Regions from separate parts of the Paenibacillus pedocola genome, predicted to be linked through region 1. Evidence: riboswitches for the same ligand, from Rfam matches in the RefSeq annotation. Region 1 holds a riboswitch; each other region holds the start of a gene.
The links. A riboswitch is a leader RNA that binds a small molecule or an ion and turns the genes downstream of it on or off. The one in region 1 is predicted to bind thiamine pyrophosphate.

Region 1 (7,836 bases):
GCGCCTGGAGGTCAGTGACCTGATCTATCACCTGCTCGTGCTGCTTCAGGAGCGCAAACTTCCGCTGGATGAGATTATGGATGAGCTGAGTGCCCGTCACGAACGGCCGCGCCGCGACTAGAAGGGAGCCTTTACAGCATGCATATCGATTACCATACCCATCATGAGCGCTGCGGGCATGCCGTCGGGAAGCTGGAGGAGTATGTGCAGCGCGGCATAGAGCTTGGGCTCCAGCAGCTGGGCTTGTCCGATCATCTGCCGCTGATTCATGTCGATCCGGAGAACTACTATCCGGAGATGGCTATGCCGCTCGCCGAGCTGCCGCGTTATGTAGAAGAGTGCCTGACACTGAAGGAACGCTACCGCGGAATCATTGAGCTGCGGGTCGGGCTGGAGGCGGATTATATCGAAGGCTATGAGGAGCAGATCCGTGAGCTTTTATCGCCTTATCCGTGGGATTATCTGATTGGTTCTGTGCATTTTCTCGGGGAGTGGGATATCACGGATCACCGGCAGACCCATGGCTGGGAAGGCAAGGATGTAATGGAGGTATACCGCCGTTATTATGATGCTGTAAGGAAGTCGGCGTTATCGGGATTATATGATATTATAGGACATATGGATGTGATAAAACGGTTCGGTTTCGGCCCGCAGACCCAGGAGGACAAAGCCGAAGCGAGACAACTGGAGCGGAGTGCCCTGGAAGCGATAGCCGCCAGCGGAATTGCCATGGAGCTTAATGCTTCCGGTCTGACCAAGCCATGCGCTGAAATGTTTCCGGCGGAGCATGTGCTGCAGCAGGCACATACTCTAGCTATCCCGCTTACCCTAGGCTCTGATGCCCATGACCCGGCCAAGCTGGGAGACGGGCTGCAGGAGGCGCGCAGCCTGCTGTGGCGCACTGGCTTCCGTGAACTGGCGGTGTTTGAAGGCCGGCGCCGGACATCCGTTCCGTTCCAACTATAAATTATGATCCCCAGGAGGGTACTATGCAGCATCATCAATTGCGTATTTTTTCCGGTTCGTCGAATCCGAAGCTGGCCGCAGACATTGCGGAGCGTCTTGGTGCACCCCTCGGCCAAATTAAGCTGACCCGTTTCAAGAGCGGCGAGATTTATGTGCATTATGAAGAGAGCATCCGGAACTGCGACGTATTTTTGGTGCAATCCCTCGCTCATCCTATTAATGAGCTGTTCGTAGAGCTGCTCGTTATGATTGATGCGGCCAAACGCGCCTCAGCCAGAACGGTGAATATTATTGTCCCTTATTACGGCTATGCCCGGCAGGAACGCAAATCCGCACCGCGCGAGCCGATCTCGGCCAAAATGGTTGCCGATGTACTGACCACTGCAGGCGCTACCCGTGTTATTACAATCGACCTGCATGCGGCGGCGATCCAGGGCTTCTTCAATATTCCGGTGGATCATCTGACCGCACTCGATCTGATTAGCGGCTATCTGAAGATGAAGGGCATCTCCAATCCTGTGGTCGTATCACCCGACGCGGGACGCGCCTCCATGGCCGAGAAGCTCGCCAGCCGGCTTGATTCGCCCTTTGCCATTATGATCAAGAAGCGTCCGGCGCACAATGAATCGGTGATCACCCATGTGATTGGCGATGTCGAGGGACGAACTCCGGTTATTATCGAGGATCTGATTGACACCGGTACGACGATTGTGAACGTGGTGGAAGGCCTGAAGGAACGTGGAGCCAAGAACAGCATCGTCTGTGCAACACATGGTCTTTTCTCCGGTGATGCACTGGCCCGCATGGACCATGAGAATATCGACGAAGTGGTCGTCACGGATTCGATTGCACTGCCGGACGATCATTCTACCCGGTATAAGGTGCTATCGGTAGCACCGATGCTGGCTGAAGCCACGCGCATTATTATTGAAGGCGGTTCAATCGATAAATTATTCAGAGACGCGGGAATTTAATTTCCCGTGTTTTTTTCTGAAATAATGCATGGAAACCGCACTCCTGACCGCTTCATCTTTTTTCCTGCCGGCCGCCTTCCCTTAGCTTGAGAATCCCCCTGCCACATGTGGTATACTGTGTGAAGGCAGCTACGGCCAGAAATGGAAACGATAGAATGCTTAAGGTGGGAGCTCGGGTGCCGCTTAGGCGCTGCTCTCCTATTTTTGTGAGGATAAGGAAGCTTTATGAGGGAGGTGCCTTGCTTCCATGATTGAGAGAACTTCAGATGACGCGGAGCCCTGCAATGTAATTCCGGTTACTCTGGATGCCAATTTTTTCTTTGAAAGAGCCGTACGGTCGCTGGACCGCTTTCAATATGATAAGGCATTGAAGAATTTTCGCAAAGCCGTTGAATATGAGCCGGACAATCCGGTGAATCACTGTAACATGGCGGGTATATTATCTGAGATGGGCAATTATCAAGCATCCAATGATATTTTGACCCATGTGCTGGAAAAGATTGATCCCGCAATGACGGAATGCCACTTCTATATGGCTAACAATTTTGCCAATATGGAGAGCTTTGAAGAAGCAGAGCGCTCGCTGGTCACGTATCTGCAAGAAGATGCAGCCGGTGAGTATCTGGCAGAGTCTGAGGAATTGATGGAGCTGCTGCAATATGAGCTTGACCGTCCTGCGCCGCTGATCCGCATCCGCAGCCGGGAAGGGGTCGTGGAGCATGACCGTGCCCGGAGCCTGCTTGAGGAAGGAAAGTTTCCGCAGGCAGTCAAGCTGCTGGAAGAGATCGTGAAGAACACGCCGGATTTTCTTGCAGCACACAACAACCTGGCGTTGGCCTATTTCTATATGGGCCGTTTCGTCAAAGCCAAGGAGTGTCTGGGCGAGGTGCTGGAACAGGACCCGGGCAACCTGCACGCCCTTTGCAATATGGCGATTTTCCTGCAGTATGCCGGTGATCAGGACCAGCTTGCCGCTCTGCTTAGAATGCTGGAAGCGACCGTGCCTTTTCATCAGGAGCATGTCTTCAAAATGGCTACAACGATGGGCATCCTGGGCAGACACAAAACGGCCTACGGCCATTTCCGCCGTCTGCTGAAGGATGAAGAGGTGGGCGGAGATGCCAGCCTCTATCATTACTGTGCCGCCGCCGCAAGCAACAGCGGCCTCTACGGTGAGGCGCTTCGCTGCTGGAGACAGGCTGCGAAGCTGGATCCGGAATCAGCGGTGCCGGGCTTCTTCCTGTCACAGCTGCAGCAGGCACTGGCCGAAGACCGGGCGATGTCGCCGGTCAGCTATAACTACCAGCTGCCTTTTCAGGAGCAGCTTAAGCAATGGAAAGACAATACCAGCAGCTTCACAGCAGAAGTCCGGAGCAATCCGCTGCTGCGCGCGTCGTTCTTCTGGGCGCTGCGCTACGGTGATTCCGGTACCAAGCTGCAGGTCACAGAGGCGCTCCGCTGGATTGAGGATGAGGAGATGTCCGAAGTGCTGCGGGAACTGCTGGAGCAGGAGCCGCTTCAGGAGGATAAGCTGCAGGAGGCAGCGCTGCTTAGCCTTCAGCGGCTAATCGGCAGCGCTCCGGAGGAGAACGTGGCTCTTAAGGAAGACCGGGAGGCCGCACCGACTCAGTCTCATAAGGGTCTGCCGGAGTGGAAAGAAGACTGGCAGCGGATTGTTGATCATACGCTGGCCGTGATGGACCGGAGATACGATGCCCTTCAGAAGAAGGATGCGGAGAATCTCTGGAAGCAGTTCATCGGCAGCCTGTATCCCGATGTGCCACGCTTTAGTCACACAGAAGGCTGGTGTGCCGCCTTGGAATACTTAACAGCCAAGCTGCACAGCCGTCCGGTGACTTACCGTGAGGTGGCCCAGCGTTATGATGTCTCTGCCTCGATGGTCAGCCGGTATGCACGGCGGATCGACAGCGCGTGCGGCACCTTGAAGCTGATCGCGGAGCCGGGAGACTTGTCCCCTTCCACAGAGAAGATATAAGGGCATGAACCGCCGCCCTCAAGTAATATAAGCAACCAGGTATAAATGATGCCCGATTCTGCATCCTTATATTGTTCACCGGAAACGCGGATCAGGCTGCTTCCTAGAAGCCCCCACAGCCGTTTCTTCGAAGTAAATAATCACCCACTTGTAAGGAGGCCAATGTGATGTACAAAACAATTGTAATCGGAACAGGCCCGGCAGGGCTGACTGCCGCAATTTATTTGGCACGTGCCAACCTTAGCCCGCTTGTAATTGAAGGCTTGCAGCCGGGAGGACAACTGACAACGACGACAGAAGTGGAGAACTTTCCGGGCTTCCCTGAAGGCATTCTTGGACCCGATCTGATGGACAACATGCGCAAGCAGGCTGAACGTTTCGGGGCAGAGTTCAAGAACGGCTGGGTGGATTCCGTCGATTTCTCGCAGCGGCCCTTCAAAGTAACCGTGGATGGGCTTGGTGTACTGGAAGCGGAGTCGGTCATTATTTCGACCGGTGCTTCCGCCAGATATCTGGGCATCCCCGGCGAGCAGGAGAATGTGGGGCGCGGGGTCAGCACATGCGCTACCTGTGACGGCTTCTTTTTCCGCGGCAAGAAGATTATTGTTGTTGGCGGCGGGGACTCCGCAATGGAGGAAGCCAGCTTCCTGACCCGCTTTGCCTCCAGTGTAACCCTGGTGCACCGCCGCGAGGAGCTGCGCGCATCGAAGATTATGCAGGACCGTGCGCGTGAGAACAGCAAGGTGGCCTGGGCGCTTAACCGTACACCGCTGGAAGTGACCGTTAGCGATACGGGAGTCAAAGGGCTGACTGTGCGCAACAATGAGACAGGTCTGGAAGAACTGCTGGAAGCGGACGGTGTCTTCGTTGCCATCGGGCACACACCGAACACGGCCTTCCTGGGCGGACAGATTACGACCGATGCTAACGGGTACATTGTGGTGAACCCGGGCACGACCGAAACGAACATTCCCGGCGTCTTTGCTTGCGGAGACGTGCAGGATACCCGGTACCGTCAGGCCATCTCGGCAGCCGGAACCGGGTGCATGGCGGCCATGGATGCCGAGAAGTTCCTGGAAGGCACCATGGTGCATGACTGGAGCGAAACGCTGGATAAATGAGGATGAAGGTTCGCCTTTATATCCGGCCGTTGACAGAGCATATCCCGGTAGAGTAGATTTAATGTAATTTAATAAGATGCCCACTAGGGGAGCCTGAATTGGCTGAGACGGAAAAAGTGAATTTCCGGACCCTTGAACCTGATCTGGATCATACCAGCGTAGGAAAGTGGAGCCGGACTTTTATTTCGTATAGCCTTCTTTGGCTGTTCCCAGATAAAGCCGCTCCAGGTGGAGCGGCTTTTTTGCTGCATATTCTTATTCAAAGACCATGTTGTTCACCCAACAATCTGAGGAGGAGAAAAAATGCCAGGAACAGTGAAGCAGGAAAACGTAAATCTCTCGGGATTTCCGGGAAGCCGTAAAATCTATGTAGAGGGTTCACGCCCGGACATCCAAGTCCCGATGCGTGAGATTAGTCTTACCCCTACCAGGGGAAGCGCAGGCGAAGAAATCAATGCGCCGGTGCGTGTATACGACACGAGCGGGTTATATACCGATAAAGTTGAACAAACGGATATACGAAAAGGGCTGCCGCCTCACCGTTTATCCTGGATTGCAGAACGAGGGGATTCGGAGGAGTACGAGGGAGCAGCCCCGCAGGAGGAGGAAAACGGGAAAACAGCCGCCTGCGTGACAGAGAGCTTTCCGGGATTACAGCGGCGGCCTTTAAGAGCGCGTCCAGGTACCAATGTGACCCAGCTGCATTATGCGCGGAAGGGAATCATTACCCCGGAGATGGAATATATTGCGATCCGCGAGAACATGAATCCTGAATTTGTGAGGGATGAGGTAGCTTCCGGACGTGCAATCATACCTGCTAATCTCAACCACCCGGAAAGTGAGCCCATGATAATCGGCCGTAATTTCCTGGTGAAGATTAACGCCAATATCGGTAATTCCGCAGTTTCCTCCTCCATCGAAGAGGAAGTGGAGAAAATGAGATGGGCCACCCGCTGGGGGGCAGACACCATAATGGATCTCTCCACCGGTAAAAAAATTCATGCCACCCGCGAATGGATTATCCGCAATTCTCCGGTACCGATCGGCACCGTTCCGATTTACCAGGCACTTGAAAAGGTAAACGGCAAAGCTGAGAGCTTGACCTGGGAGATTTACCGTGACACTCTCATTGAACAAGCGGAGCAAGGTGTGGACTACTTTACCATTCATGCGGGTGTTCTGCTGCGCTATATTCCGCTTACGGCCGGACGAATGACCGGTATTGTCTCCCGGGGCGGCTCCATTATGGCTGCATGGTGCCTTGCCCATCATCAGGAGAGCTTCTTATATACGCATTTTGAGGACATTTGCGAAATTATGAAGACCTACGACATAGCCATTTCCCTGGGCGACGGACTGCGGCCGGGCTCCATTGCCGATGCCAATGACGAAGCCCAGTTCGCTGAGCTGGAAACACTGGGAGAGCTTACGGAAATCGCCTGGAAGCATGATGTTCAGGTTATGGTAGAGGGTCCCGGTCATGTGCCGATGCATAAAATCAAGGAGAACATGGATAAACAGCTGGACATCTGCCGGGAAGCCCCTTTTTATACACTGGGCCCGTTAACCACGGATATTGCTCCTGGTTATGACCATATCACCTCAGCAATTGGTGCAGCAATGATCGGCTGGTTCGGAACGGCGATGCTCTGTTATGTGACTCCCAAAGAGCATCTGGGGCTCCCAGATAAAAATGATGTGCGCGAAGGCGTGATTACCTACAAAATCGCTGCCCATGCTGCCGATCTGGCCAAAGGTCATCCGGGTGCCCAGGACCGTGACAATGCGCTGTCCAAAGCACGGTTTGAATTCCGCTGGCGCGACCAGTTCCATCTGGCGCTGGATCCGGAGCGGGCGCTGGAGTATCACGATGCGACCCTTCCGGCAGAAGGAGCCAAGACGGCGCATTTCTGTTCGATGTGCGGTCCGAACTTCTGCAGCATGCGGATTTCCCACGGCATTCAAGAATCAATGAACCAGCTCACCTAACAGGTGAAATACTAGGCTGTCTCCCGGGCTGTAAAGGCTGTGGGAGACGGCTTTTTTTATCTGGTCATCGGGTCCGGAGGCGTAGCCGCTTCTTTTTAAAACTTAGTGATTGCAATCACTATTCGTTCTAAGGGCCTATGCTAAGCTGTTGTTGAGAAGGATTCTCATTAAAAAGGAATGGTGCACATGAACAAAGTGCTGAGAATGGATGAATCCATATTCGAGCTGGTAAGCCGACACCCTGAGGTTACCGGCATTATGGTGGAGCTGGGGTTTCAGGATATTGCGAAGCCGGGGATGCTGCAGACAGCAGGCCGGTTCATGACCCTGTCGAAGGGAATTAAGCTTCGGAAAATGGACCCGGATACCGTGCGGCAGACGTTTAAACGCCATGGTTTTGAGGTTCTTGAATAGAGCAATTAATACGGATAATAAGGAGCGATACCAATGAGTGAATTGATCAATAACCGTGAAGTGGACGTACCGGAACAGACCCGCCGCCAGGCGATGCTCAAGGAGATCATTAAAGAGCTGCATGCCGGTAAAAGTGTAGAGGAAGTCAAAGCGCGTTTTGCAGAAGCAGTGGGCGATGTGACGGTGGCGGAGATTTCCGCAATGGAGCACTCGCTGATGACAGAGGAGGGCATTCCGGTAGCAGAGGTGCAGCGGCTGTGTTCGGTGCATACGGCCATCTTCAAGGGCTCGATCGAACAGATCCACCGTTCCTCGAAGCCGGAGGAGCAGCCGGGCCATCCGGTGCATACCTTCAAGCTGGAGAACCGCGAAATTG
Region 2 (7,836 bases), 300 kb from region 1:
CTCAAGACCGCCGATAATGTGGAACAGGGTGCTTTTGCCGCAGCCGGATGGTCCAAGGATGGAGACGAATTCCTGCGGCTCCACCGTCAGGGACACATTGTCCAGCACCCGGGTCCTGCTGCGGCCCCGGGTGAACGTCTTGGAGATGCCGCTGACCTCAAGGGCGGGCGGCAGCTTCTGGACGGCAGTGCGGTCTGCCGGACTTGCGGGATCCGAGGGACTTGCGGCCCCTGCCTTTGTTATTCCGGCATCTATTCGGTGAGACATGTGGTATGCCTCCTTTCCGGGTAAATTCTGTAGTGTACAGGCTGTGCTTATGGACTGCGGCGGGTTTTATTACTATGTACCGTAAGTAGCTTTCGGCTTTAAACTAATGGGAAATTCTCCTGCTAATTACCTCGGTTTCTTATAACATTTTGAAATAGGCGGAAAACCTCCAGCTAAATCCCCGGAAAATACCGATTTGGACCCATACGGAGCGAATTAACAGGAGGAAATCCCACTAAGGTTCGTCCCCACGCGACCTTAAGGAACTTAGATGGACAAAATCCTACTAATCCACTTCAATTCCGGATAATTGGAAGCTAGTGGTAAGTCCCAAGCTGGCGGTGTGCTGAATGAGCGATCCCTTTATTCAGGGGGTCTTACGCGGCTTCCAGCGCACGAGCCATTTCTCCAGCAGGGCGATGATAGCGAACAATACAAGACTTAACAGTACAATAATAGCAATAGCAACAAACACATTGTCCGTATGATAGGCTGACTTCTGGAGCAGCATGTAGTAACCAAGTCCCTTGTCCGCGCCGATCCACTCGGCGACGACTGCGCCCATTACGGCGTAGGTGGCGGAGATTTTGACGCCTGAAAACAAGGCAGGCAGGGAGCCGGGCAGCTCCAGCTTGGTGAAGATCTGCCACTTACTTGCCCCGGCCATCTTCATATAGTTCATCATTGTCCGGTCGCTCTGCGCCAGGCCGCCCATAGCGGCGACTGCAACCGGGAAGAAGCAGACGAGTGTGATTAACACAATCTTCGGCAGCAGTCCGAAGCCGAACCAGATTACCAGCAGCGGTGCCAGGGCAATCGAAGGCACATTCTGGCTGAGGATCAGCAGCGGATAGAGGGCACGCTTCAGCCAAGGCAGAAGATGCAGCAGCAAGGCTACGATCAGGCCGACGCCAGTACCGATCGGGAAGCCGATCAGGGTAAGCCGCAGGGTTGCTGCGGTGTGCGACCAGATGCTGGCAGCATTATCCGCGGAAGCGCGGAATATCGCGTCCGGGCCCGGCAGGAAATAGGCTTCGACCTGAAATATAGATACGGCCATCTGCCAGATCCCCAAAAACAAGACGACCGCCACTAAGGGCGGCCAAATCTGTCTGAAGTACGATCTCACCGGTATTTCTCCGTCAGCTTATCCATGCTGATGCCATTCGGGTTATGGGCGATTTTGATCTGTGAAATGATGCTGGGGCTTCCGGCTTCAACAAGCGCTTCATGCATTTGGCGGACAACTTCCAGGAGCTCAGTGATCTCGCCTTCCATCGTAGTATCCAGCGCGTTCACCTGATGCTTCACGCCGGACTTTTGAATAACTTCGATCGCTCTGTCCACGTAAGGAATGGAATCCTCGCCATTTGGCGTTTTTGGAATAACCTGAATGCTAAGCAGTGTGTTTGCCACAATAATCAACCCTCTCAGTGTATTGGAATATCCAATTAATTCTCCGGCAAAAATTCATTGGTAAACGTGCTGTCTACATCCAGCTGCTGATCCAGCAGCTTCAGGCCGTACATCCAGTCGGCATAGTTCTGCCAGACCTCGGCCTTCTGCTCACCCCAGCGGGCAGCGTCATCCTTATATTTCGGGCTGAGCCATTTCTGGCTGGCCAGGACAAGCTTCGGATCCAGATCCGGTACAGCTTTGGTCAGGATGGCTGCCGCTTCTTCCGGCTTATCGATGGCGTATTGGTAACCTTTCGACGTCGCCTTGAGGAAAGCCTTCACCAGTTCAGGCTGCTCGGCGATTTCCTTCTCACTTGTGGTCAGCACCGGCGTGTAGTAATCAAGCTGAGGCGCATAATCCTTGAGGTACAGCATATCCAGCGGCTCTCCGCGCAGCTCGGCTTCAATACCGGTCCAGGCATAGAAGATCCAGGCGAAATCAATATCGCGTTTCACGGCGGTGAAATAATCGGCTTCCCCGATATTCACCAGCTTGACCTTCTTTACATCGCCGCCTTCGGGATCCATGATCGCCTTCATCGCAGCTTCTTCAGCAGGTGAACCCCAGCCTCCGTAGGTTTTCCCTTCGAAATCCTTCGGCGAAGTAATCTTACGGTCCTTCGGTGCTGCGAAACCTGATGTATTATGCTGAATGATTGCGGCAATAGATACGATCGGAACATTCTGCAGACGGGCCAGTGTCAGGGCTTCCTGGGCGCTGATGCCAAAAGCGGCTTCACCCGAGGTCACCATGGTATCGGCACCGGCTGCGCCGGGCTGCACGATCTCCACATCGAGCCCCTCTTCCTCATAATAGCCCAGCTCCTTGGCCGCATACAGGCCGGTGTGGTTCGTGTTCGGCGTCCAGTCGAGGGCGACCTTGATTTTGGTCAGCTCCTTCGGTGCATCGGTTGCCGCCCCCGCAGTTGCTTCAGGCGATGCCGCAGTACTTGCAGCGTTCCCCCCATTGTTACCATTGTTGCTGCCGCATCCGGCAATGGACAGACTCAGGATGCAGGTAAGGCAGAGCATTAAGCTTTTTTTGACTCCCATTGTTCTTCTCGACTCCTTCCAGCAATCCCTAGTCTTCCAGTTTCTGAAAAAATCCATTCTGATATGCCAAAAAAAGCGCCCCGAAGATCGGGACGCCAGGTATTTGCGCAAGGTTGCAGGCTCCGGCCGCAGGGGACCGGGAAGCATTTAAGATTCCTACGCTGGCATTATCCAGATCAGGTGTAAGGGTCAGTATCTTGCGGGATACAATCTCAGCCGGCCAATTCCAGCACCCCTGATTCTATGAAGTTTGCGGGTATTGCTTGTTCTACGCTGTATTATAGCGGCCTGCCCCGGGGTTGTCCAGTAGCGTTCCCTTCAATCCTTGGAAAAGAACCGCTTCCTGCGGCGGCTGCGGAACCCGTTCCACAGCTCTCTAAGGGTCAGGAAGATGCTGACGGCAATCCCTGTAAAAGTGACGAACAGCGCCAAATATTCAAAGGGGGAGTAACCCAGCATTTTGCCCCAGTCGATCCGGCCCTTTAAATCCTCGATCACCTGATTCATCCCGTAGATGCCGCTTACGACCGTGAATACAGTAAGGATCATCAGCAGCGTATCCCGGCGTTTGGCCTGGAATTTATCCTGGTATTGGAACAGATCATTTAAGGTCATCTTCACTTCCTCGAACAATGCGTCATTGCCGTAGACCTTGCGCAGCTGGAAGAAAATCTCCCGGCCCTGCGACTGCGAAATCAGCTCCAGGAAATAGAATTTGGCCGAAAATTTGTTGATCAGAAAGATCAGATTCTCAATTTCATCATAATCGTGGTTGATACGCAGACGGGAGTGCAGGTTAGCCAGCTTGAGCAGAACGATTTTATGAAAAATGCTCAGCAACAGCCCGTAATAATATTGGCCGTACATCTGGTTGATGAGCTGGGTAGCAATCTCAGGCTCCGCCCTGCTTAGGCAGCAGAAGGTCTGTTCATTGGTCATGTAGTAGGTGTCCGGGCCCCAGCGGTTATACGAATGTTCCCGGACATAGTTCTCGATATACTCCGGATCGCTGGCGCTAATGTAAGGATTGCCGCTCAGATCCAGCCCGTCCAGCTGGGATGCACGGTAGCGTATCTCCACACTGAGCTCATCCTGGCTGTCCTGGCGGCTGAAGCCGTAAAAGGCTTGAACCAGCATCCGCTCATCGACAAAAAAAGGCAAGGTTTCGAAATAAGCGCCATCGATTTCCGTTTGATCCAGAAACGGCTCCAGTCCGGGCGTCAGATTCTTGAACACAAAATCCTCTACCTGCTCGAAGGATCTGCTTTCACAGTGAATATAAGTTTGTTTGTCCTGAAAGGAGGAATCCTCCAGTGTGCGGAACCGGTCGGCGAATTCCAGCGCCGTGCTGAACGGCAGCGTCTCTTCTTCAATGCGGACCCGCACGGTTAAGAATCCAAGCTGGAACGGGCAGATGAATACATCCGTCGACAGCACCCGGAAATGGACGGATTGCTGGGGCATTTCCAGCCGGCAGGGCAGGTCATTGACCTTCGAGAACCGGCGGAAGGAATCCTCATCCTTCTCGCGCGGGAACAGTACGTGGGCTGCGAACGGCAGGTAGCTGCGCTCCATTTTTTCATGGGAAACGCAGTAGCCTTCTCCGTAATAAGCATCCTCGAGATCTTTGTTATCCAGAAAAAATCGTGTAAAGCCATCCTGCAGAAGCTGCCCGGCCAGCGAGCTATCCTCCCCGTCCTTAATGGAGAAGGGAAAGATAAACTGCAGCAGTGCGGTATGTAATGCCGGTTCGGCAGACACGGTCAAAAGCTTAGTCATGAAGGTTCCACCTTGTACACAGGATATCGGTATGTTCTATATTACCCTAATTTCCAAGCAGCCAAGCTTAGCACAAACAGTACTCCCGCAAAAACAGCTAAGAGGCTGGAGGTCTGCGCGACCTGCAGATGATCCATTGACCATCCTGTCAGAAGCGGGAGCACCGCGCCCCCGACGCCGCCGGAGGCAATCATGATGCTCGGCGTCGCTTCCTCTGCGCCAGGCAGCAGCTTGCTGGAGAAGACGAGCGAGATCGAGAAAATGCCGGACATGAACAGTCCGATCAGAATCAGCACGGCGAAAGCAGCTGCCGGGTGTGCAGTAAACGGAAATATGAGCAGCAGCAGCATGGCCGAGAAGCAGCTGATCAGCACATAGATGCGGTAAGAGATCTTCTCGGCAATGACACCCGCATACAGCCTGCCTGCAGCCATAGCCAGCCAGAAGAAGGTTACGGTCAATGCCGCCGATGCTTCACTCATGCCCAGCTTGGCGATGAAGATCGCCGGCATGAAATTGACCAGGCTCATCTCTGTACCCACGTAGAGGAAGAAGAACAAGATGAACAGGGCCAGCAGCACCCATTGTCTGCCTTTATACGGCAGGCGTTCTTTCCAGGGACGTGCAGTGTGCTCTGCACCTGGAGTACGGCGCGGGGCGCGCTCATCCAGCATACTCTGCAGCGGGCCGAAATGTCCCCTGCCCCAGAAGAGCAGGGAGATTAGGGTGAAGGCAGCGACAATCAGAAACGCAAGCCGCCAGTAGCCTGCAGCTATAAGCGGGCTTGCGGCCAGCGGCATAAGCAGTGCACCGACACCGAACAGCACCTCCAGCCGGCTCATGGCGATGGCGGTTCCTTCCGTGATAGCCGCGATGATAATGGTGCCGATGACCGCTTCAATCATTCCGAAGCCGAAGCCGGCAACCACGGCGATCACATACATCCAGCCCCAGGGCGGGAGAAAAGCATAGGCCACTTCAGCACAGAACAGCAGGCTGGTGGCAATCAGAATGCCGCCGCGTTTGCCGAAGCGGCGGTTCAGCAGCGGTGAGACGAGCACGCCAGCCAGGAATCCGGCGAATTGGCTGAAGATCAGCTCGCCGCCGGCACTGTAATTGCGGTCATAATGCTGGAGCAGAACGGGCAGAATAGAGCCCAGCACCACATGTGCGAGCCCAATGACAAAGTAAGAAAGACAGCCGATCCAGATTAGTTTTTTCACGTAGGTGTAACTCCTTCTGAGAGTGAGTTGATGAATTTGCCCGGATTCAATACGAATGGAGCGGGTACACTATAGTAAGCACAAGTAAGCACAATTTTTATCATAAATCCAAACTGCGGATGTGGATATATAAACTTATATCTGCATGATTTTTGAAAGGAGCTGTTTCGTCAATGGATAACAAAGAGCTGGAGCAGACAATCATCAAGGTGCTGGATGACAATAGGTTCGGTTCCTTCGGTACGATCGAAGCCGGCAACAAGCCTAAAGTACGTTATATGGCGGTATTTCATGACGGATTAAATATTTATCTGGCTACTAACCGCAAAACGCATAAAGTAGAGGAGCTGAAGGATAATCCAAATGCTTTTCTGCTGCTTGGTTATGAAAAGGGCGGCGGCAAGGATGTGCTGGAGATTGAGGCAAGAGTTGCTGTCACGAAGGACGACAGTCTGCGCTCGAAGGTCTGGAATAAATCACTGGAAGAATGGTTTAAGGGACCGGATGATCCGGACTATGTCGTTCTTGAGCTTGAGCCTACACGGATCGAGTATATGAGCAAGAATAAGGAGCATGGTGTTTGGCAGGCTGGCACCCCGGTAGGCAAGTAACAGAACAGCAGCTTTTTATATAAAAAAGGTAACAGCCACCGGCGAACTCTGATTCGTTGGTGGTTTTTTGTATAACCTTGTCATCCTGTGCCTGCACGTGGTTGAAAATTGGCAAATCATGATATAATGACTTGACCTCAGTTTGTCATTTGATGCGAAGGAGGATGTCTATGAACTGTAAGGACTGCTCTGCAATTGAGCCGGTGGAGGATGAAGGAGAAATCCGGTTTCGGCCGTTTACCTTTGTGCTTGCCTCCGCTTTACGGGCTGCAAGAGTAGAGTTTGCAGGCACGAAGAATACGGGGAAGATTACGTATACATCCCGGGAGGCGCTTTTTGAACTGCTGAAGCTGCTGAATTTACTCCAGAAACAACTGGATACCTCGCTGGAGTTATGTATTAACAGCAAGACGGGCAAAGGATCGGCAGAACGTTGGGTTTCCTTGGATCAATTAGAGATAAGGTTCGCCAATGACAATCTGATTTCCATCATTTCCAACCATGATTTTACCAGTCATATGCAGCCTATTGTGAATTTTAATGAAGAGATTATAGGTTTTGAGCTTTTGCTGCGGCCGCTGCCGCAAGGAAGTGTATTTCAGCCGTATGAGCTGTTCGAACTTGCCCGCCAAACCGGCTTTCACTCCTTTTTGGACCGGGCTGCGCGGATCTCGGCGATTGAGACCAGTGCAAGACTGCTGCCCAAAGGCATCAAGCGGTTTATTAATTTTCTGCCTTCTTCTATTTATAATCCCAGTTTTTGTCTTACGCATACCTTTGAAGCTATTGAGAGACTGAACCAGGACCCGGAGGATTTCGTATTTGAAGTTGTCGAGACGGAGCGTATCCATGACATGGGTCATCTGCAGGCGATTTTTACCGAATACCGCAAACAAGGCATGCGGGTTGCTCTGGATGATGTCGGTGCCGGCTATTCTACGGTAGAGGTGATGTCCAGTCTCCAGCCGGATTATGTTAAGATCGACCGGGCTCTAATTAGCTATTGTGATCAAGATGCAGTGAAACAGAAGGCCATCAACGATATCCTAAGCCGGGCTTCAGCTTTCGGAGCCGAAATACTCGCCGAAGGTATTGAGCGGCGGGAAGAATTCCTGTATTGCCGGGATATCGGCATTCAGCTGGGCCAGGGGTATCTCTTCGGTAAACCGGAGGACAAGCCTCCGGCGAATTTCGGATTTATTGCATAAGGTCATCATTTACATACTCCCCGTGGCGCTGACGGTTTATTGCCCGCCCCGGGGGCTATTTGCTGAAGAAACGGATACCATCCTTAGGGGAAGGGAACTCCGTTTCTTCTTGTTTGGGCATTTTCTTAAAGAAAGGAACTGAAGCTGTATGAGCGTTACACTGCTGTATGTGGAGGATGACCGGGAGATTGGCAGTGCAGTCTCTGCGGATCTGCGGGAACGGGAATATGCTGTCCGC
Region 3 (7,836 bases), 2.2 Mb from region 1:
GAAGCAGGCTCACGCGTGGATAAGGTAATCCCGGCGCGGGGCAGGAACAGGCGATATGCCAGAATGATCTGCACCAGCGCACGGTCGGTTACCTCGCTATCCGGGTTAAACTCACCCAGATAGGGGCGAAACCGCGGGGCGGACAGCCCGATCTCACATTCGGGGTACTTATCCTGCAGATAGCGTGCATGCATCGCGGTGAAAAAAGCTTCCTGACGCCAGTCATACATCCCGAGCAGTGCTCCGATATTGACGGACCGGAATCCTGCCTGACAGCCGCGTTCAGGGGCATCAAGGCGGTTCCGGTAGACTCTTTTAGGTCCCTTGATATGCAGCTTGCGGTACGTCTCCTGTTGGTATACCTCCTGATACAGGGTTAGTCCGTCCACTCCGGCCTCCATAAGGTCTCTGTATTCCTCTATGGACAGCGGATTCACTTCGATGCTGACGGAAGAGAAATATTCCCGGAGAATCTTCACACAGTCCTTCACATAAGCAGTCGGGCTCTCTTTGCGCGACTCTCCGGTAAGTACCAGAAGGTGGCGGAAGCCGGAAGCTGCTATCACACTCGCCTCCTGCCTGAGCTCCTCAGGGCCCAGCTTTTTTCTCGGAAAATCATAAATAGAGCTGAAGCTGCAGTACGTGCAGTGATTGACGCAAAAATCAGCGAGGTACATCGGTGTGAACAGCTGCATGACATGCCCGAAATGCGAACGGGTCAGCTGCTGTGCACGCTGTGCCATCTCCTCCAGGCAGGACGCTGCAGCAGGTGACAGAAGGGCTTGCAAATCGTGTTCATCCAGGCGTTCCTTACGAAGCGCCCGCTTCACATCCTCCGCTGCGTACTGCTTCCATAAGGTTTCGTAAGGAAGCTGTTCCAGCCGAAGCACCGTTTCATAAAAGCTCATATTCCTCCCCCATTCCACTTAGGTAACTATCAGTTCAAAAATCCCGTCAGCGGTGATGAATGGACTGCGGCCTCCTCCACCGGACCGAGTCCCGCCAGGTAAGCCTTCCGGCCGGACGATACGGCCTCACGGAAGGCCTCGGCCATCAGCAGCGGATCGCGGGCGGTGGCAATCGCTGTATTCAGCAGCACTGCGGAAGCGCCCATTTCCATCGCTTCTGCCGCTTCTGAGGGTCTGCCGATTCCGGCATCTACAATAATGGGAAGATCCACCTCAGAAATCAGGATACGCAGCAGTTCTTTGGTCTTCAAGCCGCGGTTCGAACCGATGGGAGCCCCCAGCGGCATAATGGCTGCGGCGCCGGCTGCCTTCATCCGCAGTGCAGCGGACAGATCCGGACTCATATAAGGAAGCACCACGAAGCCCTCGGCGGCGAGTATTTCTGTAGCGCGGATGGTTTCGCTATTATCAGGCAGCAGATACTTCTGGTCGCTGATCACTTCAATTTTCACCCAGTTGCCAAGGCCGCCTGCTCTAGCCAGTCTGGCAATGCGGACGGCCTCTTCTGCTGTGCGTGCGCCGGAGGTATTGGGAAGCAGCGTCATCTGGGAAGGAATATAATTCATAATATTCTCTTGGCTCTGCGGATCAACCCGGCGCAGGGCCACTGTAATTACCTCTGAGCCTGACGATGCTACAACCTCGGGGATCAGAGTATTACGGCTGTATTTACCGGTTCCTATAAACAAGCGGCTGGTTAATGAAATGCCGCCGAGTACAAAAGGATCTGACATGGGATTCGCCTCCTGGTTTGAAAAATATCAAATAAAAACAACTTGCTGAATGAAGGACCGAATACCGGACAATTGCTGCCGGAAGAAATGAGAATATGTCCTCAGCCCCCGCCGACGAAATGTACCAGCTCAATCCGGTCGCCTTCCCCAAGCGCAGTATTTATGTAATTGTCTTTGCCAACAATGTCACCGTTCAGCTCTACAATGACCAGCCGTTTGTTCCATTGCGGCAGGCTCAGCAGATCAGCCACAGTCCGGCAGTCGTCCGCAAATTCTCCGGGTTTGCCGTTAATAATCAGCTTCATGCCCCCTCACCTCCTTTACCTTCAGCCTGTATAACAGCTGTCCTGTAGGCATGTGCGGCAGCCAGCGGGTCTTTCGCACTGCAAATGCCGGACATTACTGCAATGCCAGCCGCCCCCTGCCGGATGACTAGTCCGGTATTGGCCGGTGTAATCCCGCCGATCGCAATCAGCGGAATACTGCACACCCGCGCAGCATCCGCCAGCTGTGCAAGCCCCCGCTCCTGCTGACCCGGCTTGCAGACCGAAGGAAATACATGCCCGAACAGGCAGAAGTCAGCCCCTTGCCTGCCTGCTTCCTCCGCCTCCTGCACCGAATGCACTGACTTTCCCAGCCGCAGTGCGGGAGCAGCGGCGTGTGCGGCAGATAGCGGCAGGCTGTGCCAGGCCAGCTGAACTCCAGCCGCACAGGCCGCCAGCGCAACATCCACCCGGTCATTGATGACCAGCTTGGATGATGGTACCCCCGCCAGTAGGAGCTTTCCGGTCATGTCCAGCAGCTCCCGGGCGGACCGCTGCTTTTCCCGCAGATGAATAAAGTCCAGCAGCGGATGCACAACCGCCGTGATTGCAACAAAGTGAGCCGCCTCCAGCTTCCCGTCCGAAATCAAATGAATTTCAGCCAGCTTTATTCACCTTCCTTCGCCCTTAATAACACCAAACGCAAAAAACTGCCCCCCGCAATAGGAGGCAGTCATAAATGTATACAGAAATACGGGCTGGGCTTCTAGACCCGCTGCGCTGCAGTCAATTCATTCTCCACTTTCCTACGCTGGTATAAACCAGATCAGGTTCAAAGGGTCCGAACCGTAAGTTCGTCTCAGCCTCGCGGCACCCCTAGTGACAATTTCATATGCTGTTTGCTAACGTGGTCTATATTAACATAATATTCCTACAAAAAGCTAGCCTGTCAGCCGTTAATAATCTCGCCGCCGTTCACATGAATAACCTGGCCGCTTACATAGGAAGAATCACTGGAAGCCAGATATACATAGGCTGGTGCCAGCTCCTCCGGCTGTCCCGGACGCTTCATCGGCTGTGTGCCGCCGAACTCACTGACCTTCTTCGCGTCAAAGGTGGATGGAATCAGCGGTGTCCAGATCGGGCCCGGAGCCACAGCATTGACTCTGATGCCTTTATCCGCCAGATTCATTGACAGTGAGCGGGTGAAGCTGAGAATAGCTCCCTTGGTGGATGAATAATCCAGCAGCTGCGGGTTGCCCCTGTACGCCGTAATTGATGTCGTGTTAATGATCGTGGACCCTTTTTTAAGATGCGGCATAGCCGCTTTGGTCAGATAGAACATCGAGAATATATTCGTGCGGAAGGTCCGCTCCAGCTGTTCAGCAGTGATGTCCTCTATTTTCTCCTGAGGGTGCTGCTCGGCGGCATTGTTGATCAGGATATCCAGCTTGCCGAGACCTTCCACTGTCTTGTTGATCAGATCCTGGCAGAAGGCTTCTACGCCGATATCGCCGGCAATCAGGATACACTTTCGTCCTTCCTGTTCCACCTGTCTTTTGGTTTCCTCGGCGTCGCTGTGTTCGTTCAGATAGGAAATAACGACATCCGCACCCTCCTTGGCAAAATGCACGGCAACCGCACGTCCGATTCCGCTGTCTCCACCAGTTATAAGTGCAGCTTTGCCCAGCAGCTTGCCTGCTGCTTTATAGGCGGATGTCTCAAATTCAGGCAGCGGGTTCATTTGACTTTCGATTCCCGGCTGTTGGTCCTGCTCCTGTGGAGGCAGGGTTTTTTGTGGCTGTTTGTTATCTGGCATGATCCATTCTCCTTTCGCTTTTACACATGGATGGTAAATTTCATCATCTTAGGATGGCTCAGGATGGGGAGGTTATGCACTGTGCTAGTCTTTAATACAAAATGACTTTACGATATGTTACTTACCACAGTTAAGCGGCGGTCAAACGAAAATACAGTCGTTTTTAACAAGGAAGCTTTATATACTTAAGAATAGACTCAATGAGATCGGTGTTAATAAGGGAGGTACGCTGCATGACTAAAAATAACCGCAATATTATCGTCGCTGTCAAAGGTGTCATCATCAACGAAGGGAAAATCCTGCTGGTCCAGCGTGCGTCTGCGGATGCTGTAGGCGGGGGCACCTGGGAGTGTGCCGGCGGAAAAATAGAGTTCGGAGAAGGCCTGGAGGCCGCTCTGGTAAGAGAAATTAAGGAGGAGACTGGTTTAACGGTCAATGTGGATAATCTGCTGTATGCGGCATCCTTCTTAACTGATCCAGCGAGACAGGTTATAATTATCACCTATTTATGCCGCAGCGCGGAACAGGTAATCCGGCTGTCAGAGGAGCATACCGACTACAGATGGTGTACGAAGGATCTGCTCCACCGCCTGCTGCCGCCGCAGATTTTTGCCGAATTTGTGAAGTATCATGTCCTGGAGCTGGAGGAACTTGAGTAAAATATACCCGACAACACAAATTGCCCCGGCAGCCGCGGCCGCCAGGGCAATTCCTCATTCTCCGGTCTTAAATAATGTGTCTGTACACCATGAAGAAAATCATAAGAATCAATACAACCATAAGCAGCAGGCTCATCGTCCGCAGCTTACCTGTATGGGCAGTTACATCACGGTTCTCACGGATTCCTGCTGCAGCCAGGCGGAGCGGCTTGTTCATGATCCCGCCCAGCGCGAACATGGCCAGGAGCAGCACTACAACTACTGCCATCCATGCCACAGTATAATCCCCTTGTGACATCATATAACCGCCAGTTAACAGCTGAATGACCAGGCCATACTGGGCGAAGCGGTTGAAGCCGCTAACTGCACTGAGCGTGCCCTCTTTAGCCGGAGCGGAAAGCTTCTGTGCACCGCTCAGAATAAAAGGGAGCACCAGATAAAACCCGAGTGCCAGCGTCCCGATCATATGTAGGAAAAATAAAAAACGGTCCATCCTTTACCTCCTCCATTTTTCGCTGTGATTTATGTTACATTCCAATTATACCCGACTGCATCCCACAAGAAAAGAAAACCCCCATTTCTCTTTAAAAAATGGGGGCTGCTATCGTATTTTCCTAGAGTGTAACTGCAGAAGTTACTGCACGTACTGAATCTGCCGACTTATCCAAGGCCGCCTGTTCTTCAGCGGTAAGCTCCAATTCATAGATCTTCTCAATGCCGTCCGCTCCTAGCAGGGTTGGAACACCCATGAACAGCCCGTCATAGCCGTATTCCCCTTCCAGCAGGGCAATGACAGGGATGATCCGTTTCTTATCTTTGAGAATCGCTTCAGTCATCTGCACCAGGGAGGCTGCCGGCGCGTAATACGCGCTGCCGTTGCCCAGCAGGCTGACAATTTCTCCACCGCCAACGCGGGTGCGCTGTACAATCTCTTCAATGCGCTGCGCTGGAATCAGCTTGTCGATCGGAATGCCGCCTACACTCGAGTAGCGTACAAGCGGAACCATATCGTCCCCGTGTCCGCCAAGCACGAAGCCACGCACATCTTCAACCGAAACGTTCAGCTCCTGGGCGATAAACGTGCAGTAACGCGCCGTATCCAGCACACCTGACTGACCGATTACGCGGTTTTTGGGGAACCCCAGCGCATGATAAGCGGCATAAGTCATTGCATCCACCGGGTTGCTCAGGATGATGACGATAGACTCCGGAGCCACACGCTTAATGTTCTCGCAAACGGATTTGACAATACCGGCATTGGTATTCACTAAATCATCGCGGCTCATCCCCGGCTTGCGGGCAATCCCTGCTGTGATAATAACGATATCAGAATCCGCTGCATCCTCATAATCTGAAGTGCCGGTAATCTGGCTGTCGAACTTCTGCACAGGAGCGGCTTCCAGCATGTCGAGCGCCTTCCCCTTGGTCGGATTCTCCAGCTGCGGAATATCAAGCAGTACTACATTTCCCAGTTCCTTTTGTGCAAGCATAAGCGCCGTAGTAGCTCCGGTAAAACCGGCGCCCACGACTGTAATTTTATAACGTTTGATGGCCACAGGTGGACCTCCTAATTTTCATTAAAATTTTATTAATGCTTATCTTCGCACAAAACGGGCCTCCGGAGCATACGCTCCTTCAGCCCGATCCGCTGTGATTACCTTACAGGTGATTGATAATTTCGTCGGCGAATGCCGAGCACTTAAGCTCTGTCGCGCCTTCCATCTGGCGGGCAAAGTCGTAAGTTACGGTCTTGTTGTTGATCGCAGTGCTCATGCCTTTATAGATCAGATCCGCCGCTTCCTGCCAGCCGAGATGCTCAAGCAGCATAACACCGGAAAGAATTACTGAACCAGGATTAACAACATCCTTGTCCGCATATTTAGGGGCCGTTCCGTGAGTAGCTTCGAAGATCGCATGGCCTGTCAAATAGTTAATATTTGCTCCCGGTGCGATGCCGATGCCGCCAATTTGTGCAGCCAGCGCGTCAGACAGGTAGTCCCCGTTAAGGTTCAGCGTAGCGATCACGTCGAAGTCAGTCGGGCGGGTCAGCACCTGCTGCAGCGCAATGTCCGCAATGGCGTCTTTAACAATGATTTTGCCGGCAGCTTCTGCTTCCTTCTGGGCCGCATTTGCAGCTGCTTCTCCGTCACGTTCCTTGATGACATCATATTGATTCCAGGTAAATACTTTATCGCCGAACTCCTGCTCAGCCACTTCATATCCCCAGTTCTTAAATGCACCTTCGGTGAATTTCATGATATTACCCTTATGCACCAGCGTCACGCTCTTGCGGCCATGCTTGATTGCATATTCTACCGCAGCACGGACAAGGCGCTTCGAGCCTTCAGAGGATACCGGCTTAATACCGATTCCGGATGTTTCCGGGAAGCGGATTTTGTTCACGCCCATTTCCTTCTGCAGGAACTCGATCACTTTCTTCACTTCTTCAGAGCCTTCTTTATACTCGATACCGGCATAAATGTCCTCTGTATTCTCCCGGAAAATAACCATGTCCACCAGCTCCGGATGTTTCACCGGTGAAGGAACTCCGTCAAAATAACGCACCGGACGCAAGCATACGTAGAGATCCAGCTCCTGGCGCAGCGCCACGTTGAGTGAGCGGATACCACCGCCGATTGGCGTCGTCAGCGGTCCTTTGATCGCTACGATGTACTCGCGGATTGCTTCCAGGGTATCGTTCGGCAGCCATTCACCATATGTATTGAAGGCTTTCTCGCCGGCAAACACTTCGTACCAGGCTATTTTTTTCTCCCCGCCGTAAGCTTTGTCTACAGCAGCATCAAGTACACGCTTGGAGGCTTTCCAGATGTCGCGGCCTGTGCCGTCGCCTTCGATAAACGGAATGATCGGATGAGCCGGAACCACCAGTTTGCCATTTTCAATCGTGATTTGTTCGCCTTCTGTCGGCAGATCGTACTTCTCCAATTTCAACATTTGTGGGGATTCCTCCTAAAAGTTTTGTGGGCTACGCTACCTTGACATTACATCTACAAAAGCTGCCCCGGAAGCATTAGCTTAAGCTAGTTTAGTGCAGCAGGCGCTTCCCGGGTTAACTCACTGTTCAAAAAAGCTCCCTGGGAAACGTCTGCCGGGTCCGCCGATACGCGCTGCGTACCTATAATTCTACTAAGGGGCGATGGAGCCTGCAAGTCCTCTTAATTATCTCTCGTCTACCGGAACGTATTTCTGTTCAAGCATTCCTGTGTATTCAGCACGCGGGCGGATGATACGGTTGTCCTCGTACTGCTCCAGAATATGCGCTGTCCAGCCCGAAGTCCGGCTGATCGCAAAAATCGGTGTAAACAGCTCACGCTCAATGCCCAGCTGTGTATAGACTGAAGCGGAATAGAAGTCTACGTTCGGCTTCAGCCC

Region 2: linked by a shared signal. The riboswitch ahead of QU597_RS02015 (ABC transporter substrate-binding protein) and the one ahead of thiC (phosphomethylpyrimidine synthase ThiC) in region 1 are both predicted to bind thiamine pyrophosphate.
Region 3: linked by a shared signal. The riboswitch ahead of QU597_RS09825 (thiamine phosphate synthase) and the one ahead of thiC (phosphomethylpyrimidine synthase ThiC) in region 1 are both predicted to bind thiamine pyrophosphate.

Annotation. Positions count from the first base shown of each region.
Region 1 covers NZ_CP134223.1:159,156-166,991, forward strand. Annotated here, with positions in the region: gene hisIE (bifunctional phosphoribosyl-AMP cyclohydrolase/phosphoribosyl-ATP diphosphatase HisIE) at 1-121, shown strand, start outside; gene hisJ (histidinol-phosphatase HisJ) at 139-966, shown strand; gene QU597_RS00810 (ribose-phosphate diphosphokinase) at 990-1,940, shown strand; gene QU597_RS00815 (tetratricopeptide repeat protein) at 2,188-3,936, shown strand; gene trxB (thioredoxin-disulfide reductase) at 4,104-5,057, shown strand; TPP riboswitch at 5,133-5,239, shown strand; gene thiC (phosphomethylpyrimidine synthase ThiC) at 5,361-7,046, shown strand; gene QU597_RS00830 (DUF1858 domain-containing protein) at 7,233-7,460, shown strand; gene QU597_RS00835 (DUF438 domain-containing protein) at 7,494-7,836, shown strand, end outside.
Region 2 covers NZ_CP134223.1:455,092-462,927, forward strand. Annotated here, with positions in the region: gene QU597_RS02000 (ABC transporter ATP-binding protein) at 1-267, opposite strand, end outside; gene QU597_RS02005 (ABC transporter permease) at 635-1,396, opposite strand; gene QU597_RS02010 (thiamine-binding protein) at 1,393-1,683, opposite strand; gene QU597_RS02015 (ABC transporter substrate-binding protein) at 1,719-2,777, opposite strand; TPP riboswitch at 2,914-3,024, opposite strand; gene QU597_RS02020 (hypothetical protein) at 3,096-4,556, opposite strand; gene QU597_RS02025 (MFS transporter) at 4,598-5,779, opposite strand; gene QU597_RS02030 (pyridoxamine 5'-phosphate oxidase family protein) at 5,953-6,390, shown strand; gene QU597_RS02035 (EAL domain-containing protein) at 6,561-7,598, shown strand; gene QU597_RS02040 (response regulator transcription factor) at 7,747-7,836, shown strand, end outside.
Region 3 covers NZ_CP134223.1:2,309,515-2,317,350, reverse strand. Annotated here, with positions in the region: gene thiH (2-iminoacetate synthase ThiH) at 1-908, opposite strand, end outside; gene QU597_RS09835 (thiazole synthase) at 938-1,702, opposite strand; gene thiS (sulfur carrier protein ThiS) at 1,804-2,007, opposite strand; gene QU597_RS09825 (thiamine phosphate synthase) at 2,004-2,615, opposite strand; TPP riboswitch at 2,752-2,853, opposite strand; gene QU597_RS09820 (SDR family oxidoreductase) at 2,915-3,784, opposite strand; gene QU597_RS09815 (NUDIX hydrolase) at 4,018-4,443, shown strand; gene QU597_RS09810 (hypothetical protein) at 4,511-4,936, opposite strand; gene mdh (malate dehydrogenase) at 5,058-5,999, opposite strand; gene icd (NADP-dependent isocitrate dehydrogenase) at 6,103-7,398, opposite strand; gene citZ (citrate synthase) at 7,624-7,836, opposite strand, start outside.